3 regions of the Paenibacillus sp. FSL R7-0189 genome follow, and region 1 is predicted to be linked to each of the others. Evidence: riboswitches for the same ligand, from Rfam matches in the RefSeq annotation. Region 1 holds a riboswitch; each other region holds the start of a gene.
What was found. Region 1 has a riboswitch for cyclic di-AMP ahead of MKY63_RS07770 (hypothetical protein). Riboswitches for the same ligand answer to the same signal wherever they lie in the genome.

Region 1 (4,239 bases):
CGCACCAGCGCATAAAGCCATAAAATAACCCGTAAATTACAGCTAACGAAGCCACCATATACAGATCCATCATATCTTCCGCACTCCTTCCATTATCCTTGATGAGGTGATCTATCGATTAGAAAATCAGCATCACCACTATGGGAATAGATTACATAGCTCGCACCAAGTCTTTTATAGACCAATCTAGGATTTATAGAACTTGTAATCACAAAAATTGGCTGTGTCGTCCAGGTACGGCACATCTGAATATAGCGGCAGCAAAGCGGAAAGCTGCTCTCAAACAGATATACCCTGCCTACCGGGAACGATGGGCGAAACCAAGTGCTCTGATGGCGGGTATCCACTAGAATAACCTGCTCGATTCCGAGCTCCTCTAGTAAAGCCTTCTCAGCCAGATTGTTGGTTAATCCCGCCATCTTAATACCCCTGAACTTCAGAAGTTTAATGAAATGTTCTCCCGCCTTTGTAGGCGCACATACAAGCACATATTCATTCTGATCCGTCATCTCTTTTTTCTCCTCCTGCTCATTTACAACAAGGAGGCAACGAAAATCTCCGAAAGGATGTTGACCTATCGTCATTTTCGGGCACAACCTAAAGCTCGGTTGTGTCACGTCATTAGACGCTGCCTTACAAATACCGCTAATGATGAATTTAGCGACCTCTTGGGGGAGGCCTCCATAAATGCTTTGCTTCTAAGAGCACAGCAAAAAGCCACAAAGGATCTCCTCTGTGGCTCGCTAGCGGTCACATTGCACTCATCCTCTCTCCATACGCTTACGAGGTTAGCTGTCGGATTCGGGCGGTGAGAGTCGCCCTACCTGTATAGATGCGAACTCACTCGCACCCTCTACAGGATTCACCCCATAATCAGCTTCCGACTCTCACATCGGCTGCCGATTGTTGGTTCCCCCGCTTTCCTTATCGGAAATTAAGCGGATCAAATATTCGATTGTCGTTGAAACAGGAGTAATCATACTCTTATGCACGAAGACTTGTAAAACCTGAATGATGCCAAAATAATGCAAATTAAAAACTATTTTCCCATTAGATAGCGCTTACTTGATATCTAATCTCTCTATATCTCTTGTTTACTCGAGTTTCGAGCGTTTAATCGCTATCTATAACCCATGTGATTTTATTCACCTTTTTAGGGTGAAAATACTGCAAATTCCCTTTATAGGTTGAAACGCAAGAAGCAGAGGTTGAGCGAGAAAGAGGCGCGATAACACGCCATAAATACCTATTTACCTCGTTTTTCAGTCGTAGTCGGCAGGATATGGTTAAAATCGCTCTAAAAGAACATTTTCCGTTTTTTACAGAAAATCTTGAAAAGAGTATGATTCGGGTTGAATCTAATTCATGAAAAACAATCAACGCTGAGTTCCTGCATTCGCAGGGAACGGGGGAACCATCAGGCCACCTGGCCTACTTGGGGTGAATCCAAAGGAGACTGCGTAAGTCTCAATAGGTAGGGCGACTCTCACCGTCCGAATCCGACAGCTAACCTCGTAAGCGTAAAGAGAGAGACCCTTGATCCGCCACGCTTTGGCCCAGGTATATCTGCCTGTAATCCAAAACCGCAGCAGAGGTCCTCCTCTTGCTGCGGTTTTTGCGTTACCTGAGCCTATTAGGTGATAGCACGCTGGATGGGGTGAATGTTTTGAAGCACTATTATTTAGGGATACATCAAGGGCTGCTTGAGCCGATAAGTCTAAATTACGTTTGTTTCGGGGCCTTGTGGTTCGAAGAAAATAATCACAGGTACATTGTAGGTTATGCATTTGGCCAGAACCAGATCCAAGCCCTTCGCCAATTCAGTACACCTTCTTCTTGTAAAGACTGTTTAGACTCTAAGATTGTATATGAAATATATAAAAAAATTCGAGAACAACAACAGCAGCAGGATTGGTCATCGCATCAAAAACTCCCGTGGTTTACAGCCTTCAAGGAGCCTTGGAAAGATGTAAGCGCCGGTTGGTATGTCTTGAGATCCCGCAGCACCTTTCCCTTACATCTATCTGTTATACGGAAAGAGAAGTTCCGACTATGGCTAGAGCATACCGCAGTCTGTGAGAATAAAATGGAAATGCTCGCTTGTGTAGAAAAGGCTAGTGTCACTCATCATGTAGACTTAAAGCTTTTGGAAATCTAAGGAGGAACCCTACTATGGACCAGCGCAGACTATCCCGCATTGAAGTATTTGTATTGGATGAACCCGAGCCTATTCACTATGGAATGGAAGGGGCTGAAGGCTGCCGTTATGGTATTCTGAAGCTCACCTGTAAGGGAGGTTGCAGTTGGGGGGCTTGTCTAATCTCTGCCAACACCAAAAATTTCGATCTCATTAAATGGAGTTCTTTTTTACGGGCTATCTGTCATTGCCGTCTTGAGGAAGCGCTGGATAAGGTCCGCCGCGAAGGTTCAGATTGGGAGCAGGTTAAGCTTGAGCTAGTTCAGGGTGCTTTGCAGGATTTAAAGGCCAAGCTCCAGGGTAAATCCTTGGCTGGGCATATTCAGCAAGGGCGTCTGTACAGTGTTGCAGCTGGGGGGAGCAATTCCAGAAGTGAACGGCTCTACTACAAACCTTCCAAAGCTTTTTCCACTGCCTCCCAGCAGAAACACAGTTGCCCGGAACCAGACACCGCCGATCTTATCAATAAATCCATCTCTTACTTTTCTATATTATAGATTCAAGCAAATCTCTCATTCTGAAAGGATCGTGTTCACCATGCCTGACCCCTTACCTCCCGTGTCCACCTACAGTGCTAAATTTGCAGAGTGTGTTCAAAAGTATACTAATGAAGTCTACGTACTCAGTTCCATGTTATTAGAACAATCTAATGAGGCAGACAAGGTTACTATCCGCACCTTCACAGAGCTTCATAAAATATATCGTCAGGATAACTTCGACCCTCAGTTATTCTCTATCCACGCTTACCGCACTTGTATTCGCCAGTGTGCTGATTCTTTTGCCCGGCGCTCTCTTCTATCGGCTAAGGGATTACCTTGGGAGGAACAGCTTGTGAAGGTATTGTGGTACGGCTTAAAGCTGCCTCTTTCTCAAATAAGCATTATTCTGCAAAAAAGTGTTCCTGCACTGAAAGCACAGCTTAGAGCTGTACGGGAGCAGATGACCGACCAAGCGGATATACGAACGAGCGCAAATCTTTCTATAATTTAGTCACTGACTAGAATTCAGACGATCTTTAAGCGCATGAAGCATCTAACGGACTCAGGAGCCTTTAATTGAAGCTTTTCCTCAAATTTGGCCGGCGTTCGGACTCCAGTAGAAATCCCGAGCGATGAGCGTCTCGGATCGTCTTCAAGCAGGCCCTAATCATCTTCCACCAAGGCAAGGCTTACGGACCCAGATGACGTTACTTGCACGTTTATCGCCTTTTGAGCATAGTATCGGACTCCAGTGCAACTATTTGGTTAAAAGAGCTACTAATTCACCCTTTTTCATGCCAATAGCGACTATAATGTCCGATATCTTGCTAAATCTCGATGATTGCTGCATTTAAGTGCTGCTGGATCCGTTAGCTATATCAGCTCGTATACAAAGAGATTGCCAACTCAAAAACGGGGATATCCCAGCAACCATAAATGGCTGTTAGGATACCCCCGAAAATTCAGTGCCTACTATTACGCTTTACTCTTACGCGCCTTACCGTACATCCACAATCCTGCCAACATCCCCACTATAGCAACACCAGTCAATACGCCTTGAACGAAATCCATAAAAGTGGAGCCATCCGGAAGCATTCTACTAACCGTAGCCAGCGATACCGAACTCATTAAAAGCATAATGGTATATTGTTCGCTTGTAGACATCATTAGCACTCCTTAAAAGTTATATGAGGTCATCTTAGATCTTGTAAGCTTTCATTGCTTTTCTGATTTCTTTAATACTTGGGCGTTTGCCGTACATCAGTACGCCGGTACGATAGATCTTGGCTGCCAGCCATCCGAAGATGAAGGTAGTCACAAGCAGGATCAGCAGCGATACAATGACTTGCCAGATCGCCACCTCGCCGACACCAATTCGGAGCAGCATCGTCAATGGTGAGGTGAAAGGCACATAACTCGCTATCTTAACCACTAGAGTATCTGCATTGGAGATACTGAACAGTGGAACATAGAACGCTACGAAGCCTAACATCATGATTGGCATTACCGCCTGACCGAGATCCTCCGTACGGCTGACAATCGAACCCACAGCCGCATACATCA
Region 2 (4,239 bases), 490 kb from region 1:
GACCCTGCGATACGCACTTGGTTATGGATGCTTCTAGGACTTGTTGTCTTGCGACTTCTGCTTTCTCCTTTCATAAGGGCAGGATTGCTGCATGAGCTCCACCAGGAGCGAAGGGGAGAGCGCGGACTGTTCTTTTTCCCTGGCATGAAGATCTATGGACTACCTGTCTTAGTCTTTAGCCTAATCGAATGGGTTCTGACCCTGCTGCCGCTTTACTGGCTTGCTCCAAAAATGTACGGGCTGTTCTTATCCTCTTTGTTTAACTACACTTTGTTACTTCATTTAGTACCATACGTATTGGCATGGCTTATATATATTTTTATCGTGCGCCTGTTTCTTCTATATATGCAGTTTGGTTACACCGGCGGTACAGGAATGTTCTCCTCACTGTTCATCTGCTTGCGGTCACTGATTCCTGCTATAGGTGTTTCCATTGTACTTGGTGCGGGAGGCTTGCTCTTACTGCTAGTGTGCGGACTGACGGGTCTGTTCTGTCCCGGCCTGCCGGCACTTATAATACGGCAAATCTCACCACTACCTTCTACGCTCTTAAAAATGTGGGGAATCTCTGCACAATATCATCTATGGTGTAGCAAAGCATTTCCACAATAAATTAACCTTATTTGACATAATAAAAAGGTCCCAATTCCTGTATTCAGGAGCTGGGACTTTTTCTCATTACGGATAACTTAAGAGTATTTGCAAAATCATAAAAGCTCTGTTACAATAAGTCCTGTGCTATTAGTAACAATTTTGTAATCAATTGAAACGATTCCTACATAACTAAATGTATTTATCGTAAGTGTAACTGTCGAAACGTCATTCTCTTGGTGCTTAACACGCCTAATTCCTTTGCACCGGGAAGTGGGGGAACCATATTTTGGGTGAATTGATCTCGCTTTACAGGGATCATAGGGAATCTTCTACCGAACCCTTAAGCTAACCTCGCAGGCCTTGGAAGGAGTACATCTTTTGAAAAGACATAATTTAAGAAAAAAATGCGTCGCTGCGGCGCTAGGACTTGTAATGGCATTATCTATTGGTGGAGGAAGCGCCTTTGCCGACTCTAAGATGGACACTGTAATCTCAAAGACTATTGGAGTTGCCTATAAAACCGGAGGTACAAGCACTGCCGGATTTGATTGCTCTGGATTTACAAAATATGTATTCAAGAATGTGGGTCTTACTTTACCTCGTACATCAAAAGCTCAATATAGCGTTGGAACTGCTGTATCCAAAAGCAATCTGCGTTCTGGTGACCTAGTGTTCTTTAACACACTTGGCAATGGAGTATCCCATGTCGGCATTTATGTTGGAAACGGAAAATTCGCACAATCGTCCTCTTCGCGTGGAGTAACCATCACTTCACTCAGTCAGGCCTACTGGGCCAATCGTTATGTTGGCGCTAAAAGAGTAATGAGTACTTCAGCTTATCAAGCTGTAGCCTTCGATTGAAACCTTCCTCACAACTATAACCTCATAATTACAACTATATGAACCTGAATCTGATTATTCCCGTAATCAAATTCGGGTTTTTCTTTTTTCCATAATATATTTTTACACTATTAGAGCCCAATTGAAACACGTTTATTTGATAAAAATTGCAATTATATTAAAAATTAGGTCATTATTAACGCTTACATATGCCTTTCTACCGTAAAAATGCCAATTTTTCTGCATTAATATGTTAAAAACGATTGCCAAGCGGCTTTCTGTTTGTTACAATTAGCGCAGTGAGATTTTAGTAACATTTTTGTAATCATTAAGTTGTTATTTACAAAGGTTTTGTCATGTATTGATTACAAGCTAATCCTAATCAACAGTATGAGCCGAGTTTCCTAACTATTAGGAAAACGGGGGAACCAACTTTGGGTGAATTGACCTCCATTATATAGAGGGGTCATAGGGGACCTTCAACCGAACCCTTAAGCTAACCTCGTAGGCATTTGGAAGGGGTATACACTTTTGAAGAAGAAGTTAGCAGCAGCAGTACTAAGCTTTTCCATCATCCTCACCATCGGAGCAGGAAGCGCTTTCGCAGATTCCAAAATGGATAAAGTGATTGACAAGGCCATCGGTACTAAATACGTATCCGGCGGTATATCCACTAACGGATTTGATTGCTCCGGATTTACAATGTATGTGTTTGATAAGATTGGCATTAACCTTCCACACCAATCAGGTTCCCAATATCAAATGGGCACAGCAATCTCCCGTGATGATATAAGAGCCGGAGATCTTGTATTCTTCAATACAAGTGGCAAAGGTGTCTCCCATGTCGGCATTTATGTCGGTGAAGGTAAGTTCGCACACGCTTCTACCTCACGCGGTGTTACGATTAGCTCTCTGAGTGATAGCTACTACGTGAAACGCTACGTTGGTGCCAAGCGCATTATGAGCACAGACGCTTACCAATCGGTTGCTGCTGAATCGGAAGACAATGATGATGTTCAATAAGTAACGTACATAGGCTCTTTTCCAAGGTAACTCTTGGAGGAGAGCTTGTTTTTTTGTCTTATTACTTATTTACCCCTCTCATAATTTGTAAAACATTCCTCTCATGTAAAGTTTCTGAGTCGAACCTCCCCCATTTTGTATATAATTAGTAATATAGCAATGTCCTCGTGAAAGGAGATCGTTGACCTTATGATAAATCCCTCGGTAACTTTTCATGTTGTTCCTATGGAGGCAATTCACGGAGAAGCTATTTGTAAGTGGAGCTATACGCCCCCATATAATATTTATGGCTGGATGCCGTGGGAGCAGATGCAGGCTCTTGGCATCGAGTTTGGCGATCCGCAGCTCCGGGAGGAACAATATATCTCCATATTAAATGAACAAGAGGTTTTGTGCGGATTCGCACAGTTGTTCCCGATGGAAGGAGTCGTTCGTTTAGGAGTTGGGATGCGCCCCGATCTATGCGGCCATGGTTTAGGCAAACTATTCGTAGATGCCATCGTCCAGACAGCCTTGAATCGTTATCCTGATCGTGAGATAGATCTGGAAGTCCTGACCTGGAACCAACGCGCCATTCGAACTTATCAAAAATGTGGATTTACGATTACAGATACGTATGAACGCCGCACACCTACAGGAGACAAACCTTTTTATTGCATGGTCTATGACAAATGATATTAAATACCATATATTTCATAAGAATGATTGTATTCTCGTTCATTTTTTTGTCACAAACCCTATGATAACGCTTCACCATAAGCTATAATGTAGGGAGCAGCTTACATAGAAGGGACGAATTGGGATGCAGAAATGGATCATGAGCGGTTTGTTTTTTGCCGCCTGTGCCTTTGCGGTAGTACTCATGTTTACACTTCCGGGTAAAGAAGAGGTAGCTGAAGAAAACAAGCCCACGATGCCGGTAGTTCAACTGGACGCGGCAAAGGCAGAAGCAACCGTGAAAGCCAGCTGTATCACCTGTCACGGCGATCAGCTTCAAGGTGGAGTTGGACCAAGTCTTCAGAATGAAGGCGGTCAGCATGACGCTGAGGAAATCTACAGCATCGTCACCAAAGGACGTGGCCAAATGCCTTCCTTTAAGGAGAAGCTAGCTCCTGAAGAGATCGCCAACGTCGCACTCTGGCTCTCAGAGAAAAAGTAACCAGCCAAGCAACCAAAAACGCCCGTGTATGAGATAGGTGACTATCTGTGCACGGGCGTTTATTTTATGATTTCGGCTAAACTAGTGATTTTTTTCAAAGGCTTCATTAAATTGATGCGCCTCTCGAAGATCTAGAGCCGTAATCCCATCTTCCTCATTAGATTCAAGTCGCAGGGTAACTGTTTTATAATCAATCGTAATATGTGGATGATGATCGAAGGCTTCTGAAATCGTGGCTACTTCATCAACGAACGCAATGCCCTTCATATATTGGCTGAACATATATTTTCGCACCATAACATTATTATCCAGCTTCCAGCCCTCCAGCTTGGTGATCTCCTCACGCAGTTCCTCTTCCGTAAATAACAATTCGTTTCCTCCCTTACAAAAAATTGCAGTAAAGTGCGCAGTTCCCTTTACTTGACTTAGGCGTTAAACAAAACATCCCTTAGCTTCTGAGGTCCAAGGGATGTGCCAGGATAATGGCGATATTTTCGATTTAATGTATTCACAAATCCCAGCGATTATAACTCGGCTTTATCAATTTTAACACGGGCTACTGACTACGGGCAAATTACGTACAGACTTCTCCTCCGCCTAAATTAAAACCACTGAAGCCAAAT
Region 3 (4,239 bases), 2.0 Mb from region 1:
TTTTTTTATATACAATGAATTCATTGATAATCATTCTCACCAAATGAACGGAGGCTGAACCCATGCTGCATACATCATCGTCCTGCCCCCCACTCCACTCTCTGTTATTTCAGCTAAACGAGGCCGAACTGATGATTCAAGCTGCCGATTCAAGCTCTATAACGCGTACAACCCAGGACTATACCCTTCTCATATTTACTGGAGGGAACGGACAATTGAACCTCGATGATCAAAGCGTGATACTAAGTACGGATAAATGTTATCTACTATCTCCTGGAATCTCCTATAGTACGAACAACCAGGAGCTGACGTTGTATTATTACCTCATCACCTTTACAGCAATTTATACAACCAAGCATCCTAAACGATATTCTGGAGAGCTGCTTTCCGGCAGACGGGAGTTAATTGTGCACCCGTTCACCAAGGTAATCCGACTAGTCGAAGAGCTGCTCATGAACAGGAATAATACCGATGATGTACAACAATTCAAGCGACAATTAAAATTCCAAGAATTGCTGCTGCTACTTTTTGAGCATAATTACCCTTCCAAACACCTGCCAAGTCCTACGGAATCCGTAGAAAAGACCATAACATTCATTCAGGAGCATTATACAGAGAGTATCACCGTGAAGCAGTTGGCTGAACGGGCGGGGATATCGATCTGGCAGTATACACCGATCTTTCAACAGCTTACGGGTAAAAAGCCGCTTGAATACCTGACGGATCTGCGTATTAATCATTCCAAACGATTCCTGCAGGAATCGACTGAACCACTGCGGGAAATCGCCAGACTGGTCGGCTTCTCGGATGAATACTATTTCAGCCGCCGCTTTCGGCAAAAAACAGGAGTTACACCCGGACAATATGCACATCAGCAAGGTCGTAAGCTTACCGTCAAGGATTGGACGGGTCATGAGGTGGAAATTCCTGAACGAGCGAAACGTATTGTCTATCATGGCGAGACACTTGGCGACCTTCTCGCGTTAGGTGTAAAGCCTATCGGTGGAGATGAAGCATTCGCCCGGAACAGCGTCTATAAACATCGACTTAAGAAGCTCGCCAACGTCGGGTTTCCACTGGACCCGCAGTTGACCGCTTCCCTAAACCCAGATTTGATCATTTTGGCAAATAGTGATGAAAGAGCCTACAGAGCAGTTTCTGGTATCGCTCCGACACTCACCTTTGATTCATTTGCGCCTCTCGACAACCGAATGCGGACATTAGGCAGTTGGCTAGGTAAACAGCGCGAAGCGGAAGCATGGCTGGAGTCATTCACAATCAAAAACGCAGCCATGTGGCAGCAGCTTTACTCGACAACTCTCCAAGTTGGAGAAACCGCCTCTGCTTTGGTCTATGATCATGGAGATCATCTATATGCTATGGGAATGTCCGGATTCTCCACTGCGCTTTATGCCCCATGTGGTTTACAACCGACCGAAGAGATTCAGGCCATATTGGACGAAGAGTTAGGGTTCGCCGAAGTGGATCCAACACGACTGCCTGCCTACGCCGGAGATCATATCTTCATGTTCATTCCGGAACGCAAAGACTCGCGAGCTGCAATGGAACGACTACTAGACAGTTCACTTTGGAACAGTCTCCCGGCAGTACGTCAGGGACATGTTTATCTGCTCGACGGAAGCAAATGGAACTCCAGTGATGCGTTAACCCGGGAGAAGCTGCTAACGTTGTTGCCTAAACTACTCGGCGGAAGTAGCGCTAGCAATTGAAGGTGAATCTAGGATTCTCTTTTGACTTTTCAAAACTTCATAGGGTATACTTTATCTACGCTTAATTTCCAACTTTTACAGTTGAAAAGCGGGGGAACCAGTTAATTGGGGCGAATCATTGAGCATTAGAATGTAGGGTACCATCTTACCCGAGTCCGTCAGCTAACCTCGTCAGCAGTGGATGGGTCTGCTTTTCATGTTATTTACATAACCAGAGACCCTTGCTAAGGGTCTCTTTTTGTGCTTTTTTTGGACCCTGCTGGCAGTAGATTGGCCTTTGACACTAAGGCTCCCTCATTTCTCACACTACGAGACAAAGGAGAGATGTACGTGCAAAAGGTAAAGTACTTCACGGATATTAACAAAATAGCTATGTTGTCTGAGCTGGAAAAAGAGAATCTGAAAGAAATTACAGAAAAATTTGTTTTTCGTGTAAATGACTACTATCTGTCTTTGATTAACTGGGATGATCCAGAAGATCCCATCCGTAAGCTGGTTATTCCTAACGAAGGTGAACTGCTGGAGTATGGGCGCTGGGACGCCTCCGATGAGGACACGAATTATGTGGTACCTGGTTGTCAGCACAAGTATAGAACCACTGCACTACTGATTGTATCCGAGGTCTGCGGGGCTTATTGCCGCTACTGTTTCCGTAAGCGTCTGTTTCGAAATGACGTGAAAGAGGCGATGGCTGATGTCTCTCCGGGCTTGGAGTATATCGCAAAGAATCCGGAGATTAACAACGTACTTCTTACGGGCGGGGACAGTTTAATTCTCTCCACACCGAAGCTAAGATCCATTATTGAAAATCTAAGAAGCATTGAGCATGTTAAAATCATTAGACTAGGTTCGAAGATACCCGTATTTAATCCGATGCGGATCTCTGAAGACGAAGAGCTGCTGGAGCTGATTCGTACTTACTCTACCGAAGACAAACGAATCTATGTTATGGCGCACATCAATCATCCTCGTGAAATCACACCTGAAGCCAAAAAAGCATTTAAAGCTCTCCACAACGCAGGGGCAATTGTCGTAAATCAGACTCCCATCCTCAAAGGCATCAACGATGATCCCATTATTTTAGGGGAACTACTGGACCGACTTTCATGGGCTGGCGTTACACCCTACTACTTCTTTGTGAACCGGCCCGTTGCCGGAAACCGGGATTTCGTATTACCGCTCGAGCAAGTCTATCAAATTGTAGAAGAAGCCAAAACTAGAACCTCAGGACTTGGCAAAAGAGTACGCTTATCCATGAGCCACACCTCAGGAAAAATAGAAATTCTCGCCATTGATAACGGGAAAGCCTATCTCAAATACCATCAATCCAGAGATCAGGAATACGGAAAATTCATGATTCTAGATTGTCCAAAGGACGCCGAATGGTTCGATGACCTGCCTGGGAATGAGCAATATTGGACCCCACCTGTGAAAAAAAACGATGCTATTATTTCTGTTAATCATTTATCAGAGCCTGCGGATTTAATCTATAAATAAATTAATCGGCTCTGTCAGACTCTGTCATAGGATATTACTTCATCACCAACAACAAAACTCCTCCCTCCCAAAATTAGCCCGAAAAAATCTATGATATAATCACGCTGTAACACGAAATGGACTAATGGGTGGGAATGCACACATGAAATTGGAACGATTGATTTCTATGATCTACAAGCTATTGAACCACGAAGTTTTATCTGCCTCCAAGCTGGCTGAAGAGTTTCAGGTTTCCCAGCGAACGATCTATAGGGATATCGATGTGATTTGTGCCGCTGGTATCCCGGTCGTATCATATCAGGGAACTAAAGGTGGATATGGCATCATGGACGGATATAAAATGGATAAAAGCCTGCTCCGTTCGTATGATGTCACTTCTCTGATTACTGTACTTAACAGTCTTTCTTCCGTGTTTGAAGATGAACATACGCAAAGAACCATTGAACGGCTGCAAACGATTGGAACGGAGCCACAGACCTCTAGTCTCGCGGTGGATCTTGAAACCCGGCGTACGGATCCTGACGCACTTCCTCTTTTACGTGCGGCTATAGCGGAACGAAATGTTGTCCGTTTTGATTACATCAGTGTAAAAAATGAACGTACAACCCGTGAAATGGAACCAGTAAAGCTTCATTTTAAATATAGCAACTGGTACATCTATGGTTATTGCCGGGCACGGCAGGATTATCGGGAGTTTCGTCTTTCCCGGATGCTGAATTTGTTCCTGACGCAGGATACCTTTCAATCACAACATGAAGTACCCAAAGAGGCTGGCTGTTCAAACAGGGTAGATCAGGTGGAGGAAATAGTAATCCGGGTGGGCCCTGAGGCTTTGGCAGAAGCTTTGGATCAGTTTCATCAAGTCGACAAGGAATTTCATTCTGATAAAAGCATGACGATGCGAATTCCTGTGTATAAGCCATTGGAAGCTTGTTGGCTTTGGTCCATTCTGCTGAGTTTCGGCAGCGGGGCCGAAGTCCTCGAACCCCCTGCATTGCGAGGTATTTTAAAA

Region 2: it holds a riboswitch for cyclic di-AMP, as region 1 does, so the genes downstream of both, MKY63_RS09910 (C40 family peptidase) here and MKY63_RS07770 (hypothetical protein) in region 1, are expected to answer to the same signal.
Region 3: it holds a riboswitch for cyclic di-AMP, as region 1 does, so the genes downstream of both, MKY63_RS30160 (KamA family radical SAM protein) here and MKY63_RS07770 (hypothetical protein) in region 1, are expected to answer to the same signal.

Annotation. Positions count from the first base shown of each region.
Region 1 covers NZ_CP150223.1:1,818,518-1,822,756, forward strand. The annotation lists gene MKY63_RS07765 (hypothetical protein) at 93-509, opposite strand; cyclic di-AMP (ydaO/yuaA leader) riboswitch at 762-951, opposite strand; cyclic di-AMP (ydaO/yuaA leader) riboswitch at 1,371-1,535, shown strand; gene MKY63_RS07770 (hypothetical protein) at 1,604-2,158, shown strand; gene MKY63_RS07775 (hypothetical protein) at 2,173-2,694, shown strand; gene MKY63_RS07780 (hypothetical protein) at 2,735-3,187, shown strand; gene MKY63_RS07785 (hypothetical protein) at 3,652-3,843, opposite strand; gene MKY63_RS07790 (ABC transporter permease) at 3,875-4,239, opposite strand, start outside.
Region 2 covers NZ_CP150223.1:2,309,045-2,313,283, forward strand. The annotation lists gene MKY63_RS09900 (hypothetical protein) at 1-612, shown strand, start outside; cyclic di-AMP (ydaO/yuaA leader) riboswitch at 831-969, shown strand; gene MKY63_RS09905 (C40 family peptidase) at 1,027-1,455, shown strand; cyclic di-AMP (ydaO/yuaA leader) riboswitch at 1,818-1,960, shown strand; gene MKY63_RS09910 (C40 family peptidase) at 2,005-2,457, shown strand; gene MKY63_RS09915 (GNAT family N-acetyltransferase) at 2,647-3,132, shown strand; gene MKY63_RS09920 (cytochrome c) at 3,260-3,616, shown strand; gene MKY63_RS09925 (4a-hydroxytetrahydrobiopterin dehydratase) at 3,698-3,985, opposite strand; gene MKY63_RS09930 (hypothetical protein) at 4,214-4,239, opposite strand, start outside.
Region 3 covers NZ_CP150223.1:6,816,923-6,821,161, forward strand. The annotation lists gene MKY63_RS30155 (AraC family transcriptional regulator) at 63-1,730, shown strand; cyclic di-AMP (ydaO/yuaA leader) riboswitch at 1,779-1,920, shown strand; gene MKY63_RS30160 (KamA family radical SAM protein) at 2,061-3,227, shown strand; gene MKY63_RS30165 (YafY family protein) at 3,370-4,239, shown strand, end outside.